Regions from separate parts of the Terrihabitans aquatilis genome, predicted to be linked through region 1. Evidence: riboswitches for the same ligand, from Rfam matches in the RefSeq annotation. Region 1 holds a riboswitch; the other holds the start of a gene.
What was found. Region 1 has a riboswitch for glycine ahead of ACQ6S1_RS11625 (transporter substrate-binding domain-containing protein). Riboswitches for the same ligand answer to the same signal wherever they lie in the genome.
Positions count from the first base shown of each region.

Region 2: linked by a shared signal. The riboswitch ahead of ACQ6S1_RS13865 (D-amino acid dehydrogenase) and the one ahead of ACQ6S1_RS11625 (transporter substrate-binding domain-containing protein) in region 1 are both predicted to bind glycine.

Region 1 is NZ_JBOCUO010000003.1:128,927-136,661, forward strand. It holds gene ACQ6S1_RS11610 (amino acid ABC transporter ATP-binding protein) at 1-346, opposite strand, end outside; gene ACQ6S1_RS11615 (ABC transporter permease subunit) at 343-1,137, opposite strand; gene ACQ6S1_RS11620 (amino acid ABC transporter permease) at 1,143-1,856, opposite strand; gene ACQ6S1_RS11625 (transporter substrate-binding domain-containing protein) at 1,912-2,745, opposite strand; glycine riboswitch at 3,041-3,128, opposite strand; partial or broken gene ACQ6S1_RS11630 (sigma 54-interacting transcriptional regulator) at 3,486-4,451, opposite strand; gene ACQ6S1_RS11635 (GIY-YIG nuclease family protein) at 4,938-5,807, opposite strand; gene ACQ6S1_RS11640 (type I restriction endonuclease subunit R) at 5,826-7,735, opposite strand, start outside.
Region 2 is NZ_JBOCUO010000003.1:612,972-620,706, forward strand. It holds gene ACQ6S1_RS13850 (aldose 1-epimerase family protein) at 1-245, shown strand, start outside; gene ACQ6S1_RS13855 (hypothetical protein) at 283-492, shown strand; gene ACQ6S1_RS13860 (OpgD/OpgG family glucan biosynthesis protein) at 551-2,137, opposite strand; glycine riboswitch at 2,403-2,514, shown strand; gene ACQ6S1_RS13865 (D-amino acid dehydrogenase) at 2,546-3,808, shown strand; gene ACQ6S1_RS13870 (SCO family protein) at 3,894-4,490, shown strand; partial or broken gene ACQ6S1_RS13875 (glycosyltransferase) at 4,815-6,386, opposite strand; gene ACQ6S1_RS13880 (transporter substrate-binding domain-containing protein) at 6,484-7,320, shown strand; gene ACQ6S1_RS13885 (lysine--tRNA ligase) at 7,380-7,735, shown strand, end outside.

The DNA.
Region 1 (7,735 bases):
GACCCAGCACTTTGACCGGCGCCATCATGATGTTGTCGAGCGCCGTGCGGTGTGGGAACAGATTGTATTGCTGGAAGACCATCGCGACCTGACGGCGCAGAGGCAGCATCGCCCGCTCGTTGGGCAGGTCATGAACCCGATGCTTGCCCACCCGGATATAGCCGCTGTCGACCGGCAGCAATCCGTTGATGCAGCGTAGGATCGTCGATTTGCCCGAACCTGAAGGGCCGATGATGCAGACCGCCTGCCCTTTCTCCACCTCCAACGAGATGCCATCGAGAACGCGCAGCGCCCCGAAACTCTTCACGACCGAATCCAGCTCGATCAGCGCGGAACCGTTCCTCACAGGGAGTCACCTCTTGTCGAACTTTCAAGTTTTCGCGCGGCGGTGGCGATTGGGTAGCAGAAGAAAAAGAACATCAGCAGCGTAATCAGATAGTAATGGACAATGATGCTTTCGCTTTCGACGGCGAGAATGTTCTTGAGCACCGTCACGACTTCCTCCACGCCCGTCACGGTGGCCAGGCTGGTCGCGACCATCAGCAGCGCATACAGGTTCATCCAGCCGGGCAGCATGCGGCGGTAGGCTTGGGGAAGGATGACATAGCGATAGGTTTGCAGGCGCGTGTAGCCGAGCGAACGCGCGGATTCCCACTGTCCCGAATGGATGGACTGCACCGCCCCGCGCACGACTTCCGCCAGATTGGCGGCTACCGGCAGACTGAGACCGAAGATGGCCTTGACCAACGGCGGCAGCGGCACTGTCCAGCCGAACAGGCTGATGCTGAACGGCAGCAGATACAGCGTCGCAAACAGCAATACGAGCCATGGCGAGTTGCGCAGAAAGTTGACGATGAACAAAGCCGTCAGCCGAAGCGGCGCAAGACGTGCCATGGAGAGGATGCCCAACGCGCCGCCGAGCGCAGTGGCCGCGGCCATGCCGACGATGCTGATGAAGATATTGGCGGCGAAACCGCCGCGGATCGGCCAGCCTTCGACGCTTCCCGTCAGGAGCTGCGGAAGCCGTCCGGCGACGGCGGCCCACCGGCCGCTGTTGTCGAACGCGCCCCATAGAACCAAAGCAAGGCCAGCGAGCCCCAGGATTGCGGGCATCGTAAGAACGCGGGATTTCGACATGGCGATCACGCGTTTCCGTATCCAGGATAGGACATCCAGCCTTCGCTACGCCGCAGCACCGCCGCCAGCAGGCTGACGAGGCTCACGTAAATGATGAGCACGAGCAGCATCACTTCGAAGGTGCGGAAAGTGTCGTTGTAGATCTGGCCGGCGGCGTACATCAGTTCAGGCACCGCTATGATCGACGCCTGAGACGTCGTCTTGAACTGATTGATGAGGATGTTGCTCAGCGGTGCGAGACAGACGCGAAATGCGATCGGTAGCTGGATCGAGCGGAGGAGCGCGAACCGACCGTATCCAAGACTGCGTGCGGCCTCGAGCGTCGTCCTTGGCACCGCCTCAAGACCGGAGCGGAACGCCTCGATACACAGCGCGCCGCCGAACAGGCTGAGCGAAACCGCGCCGCAGCTGAACGCATCGAGCAGCGGCATCTTCACACCGGTTTCGGCGTCTGTGTACGACAGGCCGATGCTCGACAGCGTGAAATAGAAGAACAGCATCTGCAGCAGGGGCGGGGTGTTGCGGAACACCTCGACAAAGAAGGTGATCGCCGCGCTGAGAGGCGCAATTTTCAAGGTCATCAGGAATGCGCAGGCTATTCCGATGATCAGCGCAAAGAGCGACGACACAAATGCAAGCTTGATGGTTGTCCATACACCGACCAGAAGCCAGTTTTGATAGGTCGGATCAGAAAGCCAGGAGTAATCGAGACCGAACATGTCGCTCTTTCGCCGTTGTCGGAGGCCGCGAAGGCGCGGCCTTCCGTAAGACGGATCAGTTGCCGATTTTCTTCTTCGCCGCCTCGGCGCGTTTGGTGAGATATTCGCTCGGAGCGATGTCGTACTTCTCCTGAAGCGCGATCAGGACGCCCTCGGCCTCGGCTTCTATGAGCGCCTTGTTGACCGCTTCGAGAAAAGCCGCGTCATTCTTGCGTGCACCGCCCGGCTGCGGAACGTTCTCATAGGGCTCTGCGACGATCGAATAATCCTTCCAGCCTTCTTCGTTCGGCTTCTTGCGCAGCGTCATGTCGTCGAACGCAAGGCCGAGACAGCGATTGTCCTGCAGCGCCTTGTAGGCTTCCGGCATCGCCGTGAAGTTGACGAGCTTGATGCCGAATTTCTCGGTGACCGTCTTGTTGTAGAATGCGCCCTGGATGCCGCACACCGGCTTGCCGCGGAACGCTTCCCAACCCGAGAGCTTGGTCGTCGGCGGTGCGAGGATCGAAGCGCCCGGCACCGCGTAGAACGGCTCGGTGTAATCAAGGACCTTGGCGCGTTCGGCCGTATAGCCGAGGGTCGCCAGGATGAGATCTATGCGGCCGGCCTGCAGGAATTCCATCCGGTTGGAGCTGAGAACCGGAACGAGTTCGACGGCATCCTCGGAGCCCAGGATCTTCTTGGCGAGGACACGCGCCAGATCCGGCTCGAGACCGACGATCTTGCCGGCAGGATCGAGATAGCCAAACGGCACATAGTCCGTCTTGACGCCGACGATCAGCTTGCCACGCTCTTTCACAGTCGCAAGAGTGTCGGCTCCTGCAGTCACGACGCTTCCCAGTAATGCTGACGCAAGGCCGGCCGCGAGAACGATTTTGCTCGTGAACTTCATATGGATCTCCTTGCATACAGATGTATTTGGACCGGCAATACGAAGCTCTGCGCCGCAAGGCGGCGCCAGTGAGTTCGATGACTTGTGAAAAGCGCTGGCCCGATATCAGGCAGGTTTCGCGTCTCAGATCCTCAGACTCAGATCATCCTGACCTCTCGAACGACGACATCATGCGATCGCCCTCTACTCGACGGCGTTTCCTCGCACCCCATCCGTCGTTCGGCCTGAGAGATTCACCGCTGAAACGGCTTGCTCCTTCGGCGGATCGGCTGCCCGATCACTCTCCGGATTTTTCCCGCGACCACCGGTCCTTTGTGCCTGAGAGTTTCCGGGGTGGTTGCTCCTTCGGCGCCGGGGGATCCGATCTCTCCCGGTGGTTACCGCAGACAATCATTCATCGCTGGTATGATCAAGCTGTAGGAATATCTGAAATATGTGCAATTCGGGCGGCGGCTGTCTAGAATTTAAGCAAGTCTGTTCCGTCGCTCAACGAGCCGTCATCTGAGCAATATCAGCCTTGTGCATTAAATTTGTTCGCAAGCGAAATTCAGATAAGAAAAAGAACTCAGACATGCCTGCCGAAAAGCTTGTTACACTATGTGAACTACGTCATCGGGAATGCTTCCGGACGAATCTCGCCGTGGCGAAACTGCCCCCGCCAAGTTGAGCCACGTCAGCGTATGCCCTCTCGATTTTTGGACGGCTGTGTCCCATACCTTGCCGGCCGTGTTGGCCAGCAATCATTCACCCGTTTCCCGGAGTTGGGCCCAGTTCAGGCCGAAGCGGGCGAGGTACTTTCGTAGGCGGTCTGCATCGTTGGTGGAGGTGCGCTGTCGGCGCGGGGCCGAGAACAGGGAGCGTCCAGCGTCCGACAGAGACTGGCTTCTCCGGCATGTCGCCACAACATGCGCCAGCTGGACTCGATCGAATGGATCAAGCGCTTCGATGATGTCGTCCGCGAGCAATTCCGAAAGATCATCCGACTGTGCGGCGTTCTCGCTGCCCCACAGCCGCTTGAGCCGAATGATCTCGGCGTCGACGCAGGCAAGGTCGATCCGCCCCTTGGGGCTGAAGGTGGCCATGCGCGTGACGCTGGCGGCGAGATCGCGAAAATTGCCGGCCCAGCGTGCGTCCGGGCTGGTCGCGAACGCCAGATAACGCTGGCGGGCCTCCTTGTTGAAGGTGATACGGTCGCCCTCGCGTTCGGCGTAGCGATCGAGTTCATAATCGAGGTTCGGTGCGATATCTTCGCGCCGGTCGGCGAGGCCTGGAGGCGCAAACGTCCACAGATTGAGCCTTGCGTAGAGATCCTCACGAAAGGTGCGCTGTGCCACGCAGGCGGCGAGGTCACGGTTGGTGCCCGCGATCAGCTGGAATTCGCTCTCCACCTCCGTGTCGGCCCCGACCGGCAGGAAGCGCTTCTCCTCGATCGCCCGCAGGATCATCGCCTGCTCGTCGAGCCCAAGTTCGCCAATCTCGTCCAGGAACAACATTCCCGTATCGGCGCTGCGAAGGCCCGGACGGTCCGAGATCGCGCCGGTGAAGGCCCCCTTGCGATGCCCGAACAGGGCTGACATTGCCCATCGCCCCTCAAGGTCGCGCAATTGACCTCGACTAGAGGCCCCTTCACCTGTCGTTTGACGCGCTTCATCTCATAGATACGGCGCGCGAGCTGGCTCTTACCCCGCGCCGGTCGGGCCCATCAGCCTGGATCGGACGTCCTGAGCGAGAAGCGAACACTAACCGTCTTCTCAGTGATTAGGAATGAGGCCGTCTCTGCGCCCAAAGGCATGCTCAGCCGCATGCCCACCATTCTCGGCAGGATGTCAGCTGGATACGCTTCACGAAGTGAGCGTTGGAGGAGCCTTTACGTCGCATCGGACAGACCAAGCGAAGAGCATTGTTGCGCACCGTTGTTACACAGTCGGCCAAGCGCAACACTCTGAAAAGGCGTATCTTCTTGATACAGAAGACCATTCTAAATGAATGGTGCCCAGGAAAGGCACCATAAGCGCACCATGCACATTGATAAACAAGCGAAATCGGCGTCGTAAGGCGAGACTTTGTACCAGTTTTTGTACCATCCGGCTACCCCCGCCGGGGAAACTGCCTTACTCTGCCTACATGAATTGGGCAAACAGATTTTATGCAAAAAAGTCCGGATGGTCGCTGGAACCGGCGCATCTGTCGAATTAATTAAGGCGTCGGATTGTTGCCAGCTTGGCGAGGACGTCCATCGGGTTTAGTCCGACATAGACTTCATTGTTATTTTGCTCCGTGCGGTGTCGGGCGAATGTTTCACCCAAAGACTTCTCCACTTCAATTGCTTCGAGAATCGTCCCAATGGGCTGATTGGTGTGAAGCTCCCATTGCGGCTCGTTTGAAAGACGAAATTTATTGAAATCGTTCACGCGCTGTCTCGCGTCCTGTGCGTGACCAATCTTGATAGCACGACCGCCTTTTCCCAGTGTCGCAACATATATGCTGATTGTTGCTTCCACGTTTGGTTGCACGTTATACCCCTTAAGTGCAAAGGGGTGCTTCTGACGCAATTGGTTCAGCCGAACCGCCATCGACTGGTAGCGAGGTGTCATTACCTCTAACTCTTCGCCATTTGTTACCAACAAATCTTTGAGACTTGCGGCCAACTCCTCATCGACTTCCTGGATGGTTGTGATTGCGCGTTGTGTATGGGTGTTGCCAGTGTATCCGGCTAAATCCCGAAACTCGGGACCATCTCGAATGATCCATGCGCGTATCGGTTGAAGTGCAAAAGGCCAACGGTAACTTCCGTCTTTTTGCTTGTCCCATGCGTGTACGGCTTCTAGGCCGAACTCCGATGTATCAGCGGTGTCGTGACTGATCTGCCAGACGCTGAGGACGCGCCCCTTCATTTCTTCAGGGATATGCACTTCGGGATCAACGGGATTGCGGCTTACCACTCCAAAAGCAAGATCGCCTACCTGCGAACCGCGAATGGCCAGTGTGCGGTTCTGTCTGCTAGTGAATGTTATGGGCCCGCCACGGTCGCCATGAGAGCCCCAAACGTAGGTATAGAACATTCGCATGACAGCCTCCGACTATCTCACCGGTTTGTCAGGCTGCGCGTTCTGCGCTTGCCGCGCAAAAATAAACGCCCATACAGCGTCAACCTTGTCATTCCATAGAGGTTCGGGATAGGGATCTTCTGGCAGCTCGTTCAGGGTGAAACGGATGGTGCTATGCACCGCTGACCGTGTCTGCTGCTTGGCTTTCCAATCCCTGATGGCTAGCTGGTCTGTCAGTTTCTCCAGCAGGTCTCGCGCCACCTTCTTCACTTCTAGTTCTTGCGCTTTGCTGAGTTTAGGCTCCGGTCTCGTGAGCAGGTCGAAGATCGCCAATTCATCTTCGCTTAGGCTCTCTCGCGCGGCCCGCTGCTCCTCCTCGTCCATTTCGGAGATCAGCGCCTTCAGGGCGCCAAAGAATGCTTCGACGTCCAGCGTTCCGAGATTGTATTGCTCGACGAGCTTCTCAAGCTTTTCAACGAGATGTACGCGCGTGGGATTACGCCCTGCCATGTTGTGCGCTTTCTCCTCGACCTCCTCTCGCAGCTTCTCCGCAGCAGTCCGTGGCTGCGCTGCGAACAGCTTCGCTAGTTTCTCGAAGTCGATGGCCGACAGATCGACACGTCCACCCGCCCCGTCGCCGTCAATGATTGGGGCTGTAATCGCCACGCCCTCGATCTTCTCGTCCAGCAAGGCCTCGATCTTTGCGGCGACAGCGGCGATGTCCACCGGGCCGAGCTTGCCGCGAATGGCCTCGGCAAGGACGTGAAGCGTCGCCACAGGCTTAAGATACGGCGCGGCACGTTCGTCTGGCAGGAGAGCCTTGTAGGCTCGCACCACCGCGCTCGTCACACGGAAGAAACCCCGTCTGCGGTCATCCGGCGCAATGAGAGCCTCCACCGCCTGACCGATCAGCGTCAGACGTTTGAGCTTTTCGGCATGGTAGATCGCGTCCATATCCACGCCATTCCCCGAGCAGAAGCTGCGGGCTTCTTTCAGCGCTACCTCAAGCGCATCGACCAACGCCTGCTTGTCCTTGATCGGCGACGTGCCGCTGCCTTTCGCGGCATAGATCGCCAGCGCCTTCTGCAGGTTCTGGAACACGCCTACATAATCGACGATGACGCCAGCGTTCTTGCCGGGGGCCCGGCGGTTCGCCCGGGCAATGGTCTGCATCAGCGTGTGGTTCTTCATCGGCTTGTCGAGGTAGACCGTGCTGCATGTAGGCACGTCGAAACCGGTAATCCACATTGCGCAGACGAATACGAGCCGCAGCGGATCGCCGGCATCCTTGAATTTGGCCTCAAGGTCTTCCTTCTGCATCCGATCACGGTGCGGCAGAATGTCGAGACCCTTCTGCTTCAGATCGTCAATTTCGTTCTGACCCTGGCTGACCACCACCGCCATATCCAGCGAGCGCATCCAGTCGAGCCGCTCGGCAAGGGTCGTAAGCGCAGGTTCTGATGCTTCGGAAACCTGTAACTCGCGAGCCTTGATCTCATCCGCCCACGCCGCTTTGACTTTATCGTACATGCGGACGGCGGTGGCCTTGTCGATGGCGACGAACATCGCCTTGCCGAGATATCCACGGGCCGAGAAGTGGCGGACAAGGTCTGCCGCGATCTCGTCCAAGCGGTCGTTGCGGGTGATAAGGTGATATTGCTTGGCAAAGGTGCGCTGGAGCTTTTTCTCCTGCTCTTCATCCAGCGCCGCCTCATCTAGGAGCTGGTCCAGTTCTTCCTTCAACTCGTCAGTGGCAAGCTGTAGCTCGGGTTTCCGCGCCTCGTAATAGAGCGGCACTGTCGCGCCATCGGCGATAGACTGAGCGAAATTGTAGACCGAGACGTAATCTCCAAAGACCTCGCGGGTGCGCTCTTCCTGACCGGCGATCAGCGGAGTTCCCGTGAAGCCGATGAAGGCTGCGTTCGGTAGCGCTTGGCGCATGT
Region 2 (7,735 bases), 480 kb from region 1:
TCGTCTATGGCGCAGGGCAGGGGCCGCGCATCCGGGTGTCGTTTCCGGAAATGCCGCATCTGGGCATCTGGTCGAAATCCGACTCGGAATTTGTGTGTCTGGAGCCTTGGCACGGTCACGCCAGTCCGGAAAACTTCGAGGGTGAATTGCGCGACAAACCGGGCATTGTGTCGGTGAGCGCGGGGGACACGGCGCGTTTTTCGATGAGCATCGCCGTGCTCGACCCATCGGACGGCGCGCAATAGGCTTGCCGGCAACGACAAGAATTCAGGGAGGACCGCTATGGGACAACGGCAGGAAGGCCATCTGATCGAGGAGCTCGGTGTCGTGGAAACGACCGAAACGGACTCGATCCTGCGCTGGGATGGAAACGAGCTCTACGTCGAGCAGGACATCTATCACAACGGCCAGCTGGTTCACCGCAAGTATCGCCGCCGCGTCACCGACGAGGTGGCCCGTGCGCTGCAACGCCAGATCGAGAAGGCGCACTGAGGCGCAGCCCAGAGCGGGAATGAAAAAGGGCTGAGCCGGCGGCTCAGCCCTTGTCCTATCATCCGGCCGTCGCCTGGTCCGGCCAGAACTGGAAGGCCCAGGTTTCGCTGAAGGCCTGTTCGCCGAGGTGCAGGAACAGCCTGAGCTCGATGGGCTCATTGCCCTCCGCGACGAGATCGAAGCGGGCGCGCCAGCGCTCGGTGCGGGGGATGGGCTCCACCACCACCTCGGTCAGCTTGCCGCGTGAGCAGGAGGCCGTGCCCTGCGGCGGCGCCTCGGTGGTGAGGCCCTTCAGCGCCCCGCCCTCGAATTCGACGACGAATTTCACCGAACTGGGATGGCTGGTGTGTTCCTGGCCGGGCTCCCCGCCGCGTCCGATGCGGGTGGCGAAGACGCTGGCCAGCTGGTCGTTCGGGAAAGGCTCGCTCTCGCGCCAGAAAAGCCGGTAGCGGAAATCGAACGCCGTTCCGGGCTCGATCGGCTTTTCCGGCATCCAGAAGGCGACGATGTTGTCGTGCGTCTCGTCGGCGGTCGGAATCTCGATCAATTGCACCGCGCCCTTGCCCCAGTCGTGCAACGGCTGCACCCAGAGCGAGGGGCGACGGTCGTAATTCACGCCGTCGAGATAATTCTCGATGTTGCGGTCGCGCTGCAGCAGGCCAAAGCCCTGCGGGTTGCTGTCCTGGAAGCTCGACGTGACGACGTGCTTCGGATTGTTCAGCGGCCGCCAGATGCGCTCTCCCTTGCCGGTCCACAGCGCGATCCCGTCCGAATCGTGCACCTCGGGACGCCAGTCGACGAGGCGGAGGCGATTGTATTCGCCGTACCAGAACATGGAGGTGAGGGGCGCGATGCCGAGCTGGGTGATCTTCTTGCGTGCGAACAGCCGTGCCTCGACGTCCATCACTGCGCCGTCGGTGCGGGTGATGGCGAACTTGAACGCGCCGGAAACGCTGGGTCCGTCGAGCAGGGCGTAGACGAGATTGGGGTCACCCTCCTTCTTCGCGGAATCGATGTAGAACTCCACGAAATCGGGGAATTCCTCGGGCTTCTCGGGAACGGCCACGTCGACCGCGATGCCGCGCGCCGAAAGGCCGTACTGGTTCAGTGAGCCGATGGAACGGAAATAGGAGGCGCCCAGGAACACCATCCAGTCCTGGTGCTTCCAGTCCTTCCGCCGGCGTGATTCATGGAAGCGGAAGCCGGCGAAGCCCGCATCCTGCGGCAGGCCGTGGGCGATGCTGTCCTTCGGAATGTCGAAATATTCCGGCGAGAACAGAACTTCCTGGCTCATGCCCTCGGAGATCAGATTGATGCTGACCTTCTTCGGGAAATATTTGCCGAGGTGGAAGAACTCGACCGGATAGACGCCTGGGCCGTTGACGTTCAGCGCCTGCTCCGGCTTGAACACGATCTTGCCGTGCGTCGCATAATCGATGTTGGAGACGATATCCGGCGCGGGCCGGTAGGGCTCCTTGAAAGGCTGGCCGGCAAGTGTTTTCGCCCGCTCCGTCAGCTCGTCGTAGGAGAAGGGACGGGCGGGGCCCATCGGATGTTCGTTCGCCGCCCAGGAGCTGTCGGCCAGGGAGGTTGAGGCCAGCGAGCCCAGCAGCCCGCACACGAATTGCCGCCGATCAGGTGTCACCGTGTTCTCCGCGCTTTTCGTTCTGCCCGTCCCTGCGGGAACCGAGCCATCTTCTTTAATGGAAAGAAGAAGTTGGGATCAATCCGCATCTTCCCCTTGGAGGAAGGTCGCATGCTTGGCCTTCTAATGCGGCCAAAGTTCGGGCATGCTCGCGCAAGGTACGGTTCTCGCAAGGATCGGACCCCGGACATTCAGGAGAAGCCGGCTTTCCGGCTACCGAAGGCGCAATCCCGAGTAACGCTCAGGTCACGTTACTGGATGTTCGCGAATGAGATCTGGAGAGCGCCCGGCGAAGTTCGGTCGGGCCGCCGAAGGGGCAAGCGAACCCTCGCAAGGGGGTGCGTGAATCTCTCAGGCAAAAGGACAGATCGGGGAAACAGACCCGAAATATCCTTTGCGGAGAGGCACATGCACGTTCTTGTTCTCGGCGCCGGCGTCATCGGCACGACCGCCGCCTGGTATCTGCACAAATCCGGCCATGAGGTCACGGTTCTCGAACGCCAGGGAGGCGCGGGCCGCGAAACCTCGTTCGCCAATGGCGGGCAAATCTCGGTCTCCCATGCCGAGCCATGGGCCAACCCGTCGGCGCCTCTGAAGGTGCTGCGCTGGCTGGGACAGGAGGATGCGCCGCTGCTGTTCCGGCTGCGCGCGGACTGGCGGCAGTGGAAATGGGGCCTCAGCTTCCTTGCCCAATGCACGCCGGGCAATACGCGCCACAACATCGAGCAGATCGTCAATCTGGGCATGTATTCGCGCGCGGCCCTGCAGGAGCTGCGGCGGGACACCCAGATCCGCTACGACCATCTCGAACGCGGCATCCTGCATTTCTACACCAGCGAGCTGGAATGGAAGGCCGCCCAATTGCCTGCCAAGGTCATGTCCGAGCATGGCGAAAAGCTCGATATGATCACGCCGGAGGAGGTGGTCGCGATCGAGCCATCGCTGCATGCGGTGCGCGATGAGATCGTCGGCGGCAGCATGACCATGGCCGATGAATCGGGCGATGCCGGCATGTTCACCCGCGAACTGGCCCGGCTGTGCGCCGTGAACAATGTCGAGTTCCGCACCAACACCACGATCCTCGGCCTTGACCGGGAGGGCGACGAGATCGCCGGCGTGCGCGTGCGGCAGGAGGACGGCTCCTACGCCACTCTCAAGGCAGACGCCTATCTGGTCTGTATGGGCAGCTACAGCCCCATGCTCCTCGCGCCCCATGGGATCGATCTGAACATCTATCCGGCCAAGGGCTATTCGGTGACCATGCCGGTGGCCGATCCCGAGCGCGCCTACAATGTCAGCCTGACGGACGACGAGTACAAGCTTGTCTTCTCGCGCCTGGGCGACCGCTTGCGCATCGCCGGCACCGCCGAGCTGAACGGTTACGATCTCGATCTCAACAAGGTGCGCTGCGAGGCCATCGTGCGCCGGGTGGAGCATCTTTTTCCGGGTGGTGGCGACACGTCGCAGGCCAGTTTCTGGACGGGGTTGCGCCCCTGCACGCCCTCGAACGTGCCCTATATCGGCAAGACGCGCATCCGCAACCTGTTCCTCGACACCGGCCACGGCACGTTGGGGTGGACGCATTCCTGCGGCTCAGGGCGGGCCATCGCCGACATCATTTCCGGCCGCACGCCCGAGGTGAATTTCGCCTTCACCCACGGCACCGCATAAATGCAGTGCGGCGACGGTGCGTTTGACGCCGTCGCCGTCCGGCCTTTACCACTGGCCGCCATTGGCAAAGGGAAGGGTGGCCGGCATGAAACTTCGCGGACCCGCTTTGGGGCTGATCCTGTTCGCCGTCGGGCTCGTCGTCCTCGGCGGCGTTGCGATGTGGATGCTGCCCGGCCGTGCGCCCTCGGGCATCGTGTCCGGCCCGGCTCTGGTGGGCGGCCCGTTCCGCATGGTCGATGAGGACGGAGCGGCCATCACGGACGCCGATCTGAAGGGCCAGCCCTTCCTCGTCTTTTTCGGTTTCACCCATTGTCCGGACATCTGCCCGACGACTTTGTTCGAGATGTCGGAAGTGTTCAACGCGCTGGGCGAGGATGCGCAGAAGGCATCGGCCTTGTTCGTGACCGTCGATCCCGAGCGCGACACGCCGGAGGTTCTGAACCGCTATCTATCCAGCTTCAACGAGCGCATCCGTGGCCTGACGGGCGACCAGGCGGCGGTCGATTCCATCGTGAAGGCCTATCGTGCCTACGCCAAGAAGGCGCCGCTGGACGACGGCTCCTACACGATGGACCACACCGCCGTTGTGTACCTGATGGACAAGAACGGGGCCTTCGTTCGGCCCGTCAACATGCAGCGGACGCCGCTCGAGATCGCCAACGAGATCCGGGCGGTGCTCTGATCCCACTCGCGGGGTGCGGGTGAGGCCGTGCTCGGTCTTTTCCCAGACATGGGGCGCGTGCAGCAATTGCAGCGTCGCGCGCCACATTGACACGGAGCTGAGCAGCCAATAGAGTGGCACGCTCGGCAGCCAGCGGGCGAGGTGGCGCAGTCCCCGTCTGTCGGCCCCGATCCATCCCAGTGCGATGGCGGTGCCGAAGCCGAGGATCAGGTTCAGCACGTGCAGGCCGCCGGCCGCGAATGACAGCCAGCCGTCCTCCGCCGAAAGCCACAGCCCGGCCCCGATATGCCCGATCACGCCGAGAAGAAAGATCGGCAGGGTCATCGCGCACAGCGGCACGCAGCCGATGAAGGCCTGGAAGACGAGGAAATTCCGAGGGCCGAGATCGCGCAGCAATCGGACGGGGTTTTGCATGTGCACGGCCCAGGTCATCACATAGCCCTTGAGCCAGCGCGTGCGCTGCTTCAGCCAGGCATGGGTCTGGTTCGGCGCTTCCTCGTGCGTGCTCGATGCGATCATCGCCGTGGTGCGCCCGCCACGGGCGAGGCGCACGCCGAGATCGGCGTCTTCCGTCACGTTCCAGGCATCCCATCCGTGAAGCGCGTCCAGCACCGCAACGGGGAAATGATTGGATGTGCCGCCAAGCGGCAGAAGCAAATTGTGGCGTGCGAGGCCCGGCAGCAGCGCGTCGAACAGCCCGGCATATTCGATGGCGAACATGCGTGTGAGCCAATGGTCGCCGATGTTGTCTATGGTGAGCCGCGCCTGCACGCAGCCCAGGTCCGGCCCGCCGGTTCGGAACGCGTGCACGGCCTTGCGCAATTGGTCCGGGTCCGGCCGGTCTTCCGCATCATAGACAGCGAGGAACTCGCCTCGCGCCATGGCAAGTCCAACATTCAGGGCGCGCGGCTTCGTGCGGGGCTGGCCTTCCGGCACCACGACGATTTCGACATGGGTGGGCACGTCGAGCCCGGCGAGCGCAACGCGGGTTTCCCCGTCCGCCGTCTCGACAAGGAGTTTGATGTCCAGTTTCGCCGCCGGATAATCCAGCGCGGCCAGCGTCGCCAGCAGGTGCGGCAGGCAGCGGTTCTCGCGGAACAGCGGCACGAGCACGGTGTAGAGCGGCAGATCGTCGTCGAGCTCGCGGGCCCTGGGCTGCGGTTCTTCCTGCTCCTGCAGGGCCAGCAGGCGAAGCGCCGTCAGCGCAATGAACATTGCGGCGATGGGCAGCGTTGCGGCGAGCGAATGATCGATCGTGGCCCACAGCGCCGCGCCGGCGGCGAGCGACAAGGCGACGAACGCGGCCGGAGCGAGGCCGGGCGCCCGTGCCGACATGCGGGGATCGACCAATGCCGGGCCGATACGGGCCTGCTCCGCAAGGCTTGTGCCCGCGGCCCGCAGCAAGGCATCGGCAAAGGCCTGCGGCGTGGCCAGCCGCACCCGTTTGCTGACCGAAGGTGCGTCGAGCAATGCGCGCGCCAGCGGCACGACGGCTTTTCCGCGAACGGCGATGAGGAGCCTGCCGCACGGCAGACGCAGCGTTCCGGACTTCGTGGCGAGGCGAACCGCATCCGCCTTCAGCCAGTCCGCCGGCACCATTTCCCGGTCGAACGCGGGCATTCCGAGCTTGCCGCCGAGGCGAGCCACGATGGCCTCGCGGTCCACACCGTCTAGGCAGAGCAGGGCGTCGAGCGCTTCCGGACGCAGGCCTCCGGCCTGCTCGACTGCTTTTTCGATGTCCGGGACCGGGGCAAGTCCGGAGAGGAGGGCGCCGACGAGCACGCGTTCGCTGACAGGAGAGGCGCGGTCCTCCGGCGTCGGCGCAGCCGGACGCGCGGCGGTAAACGGCGTGGCCGTTCCCGCGAACACGTCGCGCTCGTTGACGAAGATTGTCATGCCCCGATGGAAAGCCGGCTGGCTTTCTCCTTCCCCGCGGGCAATTATAATCGAATCCCACGCAAACGAAGCTGGTAATCTCCCTAAGATGCGAACTTTGCTGGCTTTTTGCGCGTTCGGCGTGATTTCGGTGCTCGCCGCGCTGCACCCGGCCCAGGCTCAGGATGCCGCCACGGCGCTGCCGAAGCTGCGCGCGCCGATGATCGACAATGTCGCGCCCAGCCGCGAGCAACGGCGCGTCATCCGCTTCCTGACCGGTTCGGATTTCCCGCCGTTTCAGTTCGTCGGCGCGGACGGCAATCCGGTCGGCCTCAACGTCGATCTGGCGCGTGCCATCTGCGCGAGCCTCGATTTTCCCTGCACGATCCAGGCCCTTCCCTGGGACGATCTGCTGCCCGCGCTCGAGAGCGGCCGCGCGGACGCCCTGATCGCGGGCCTGAAGCCGAGTGCGGAACTGCGTGGCAAGGCCGAGCTGACGCGGCCCTATTTTCGCCTGCCCGCCCGCTTCGTGGCTCGCCGCGAGGGCACGCCCGCCGAGAGCACGCCGTCCGCTCTTGCCGGCAAATCCGTGGCTGTGGTGCAGGGCAGTGCGCACGAGGCGTTTCTCAAGGCGTTTTTCCCGGCGGCGAACCTCATCGCGTCGCCCGACGAGGAGGCCGCCCGCGCCGCCTTGCGCGAAAGCCGTGCTGACCTGCTGTTCGACGACGGCGCGTCGCTCTCGCTCTGGCTCGGCGGAACCGGCTCATTGGATTGCTGCGTGTTCGTGCCCGGCGCCTATCTCGAAAGTCATTTCTTCGGCGAAGGCATGGTCGCCGCCACCCGCAAGGGTGACGTGCGCCTGCGCCAGATGCTGGACCGCGCGCTCGACGACATCGAGGCCAAGGGGCGGATGACCGATCTCTACCTGCGCTGGTTCCCGATCGGCATCTTCTAGCCTGCGATTTGACGCCTCCGTCCGCGGAACCTAGTTTCCGCCCGATTTCTGGAGAGCGCATGATGACCGCCGCCGACGCCGGCACCCCAAGCCTGGCCGAACTTGCCCATGTTTCGACCGCGTGGCCCTTCGAGGAAGCCCGCAAGATCGTGGAGCGTCTTCAGCGGCGGGGCACGACCGACAAACCGGTGCTGTTCGAGACCGGCTACGGCCCCTCGGGCCTGCCGCACATCGGCACGTTCGGCGAGGTGGCGCGCACCAGCATGGTGCGGCACGCCTTCCGCGTGCTGACCGACGACCGCATCGCCACGCGCCTCGTCTGCTTCTCCGACGACATGGACGGCCTGCGCAAGGTGCCGGACAACGTGCCGAACCGCGAGGCGGTCGCAGCCTATCTCGGCCGTCCGCTGACCCA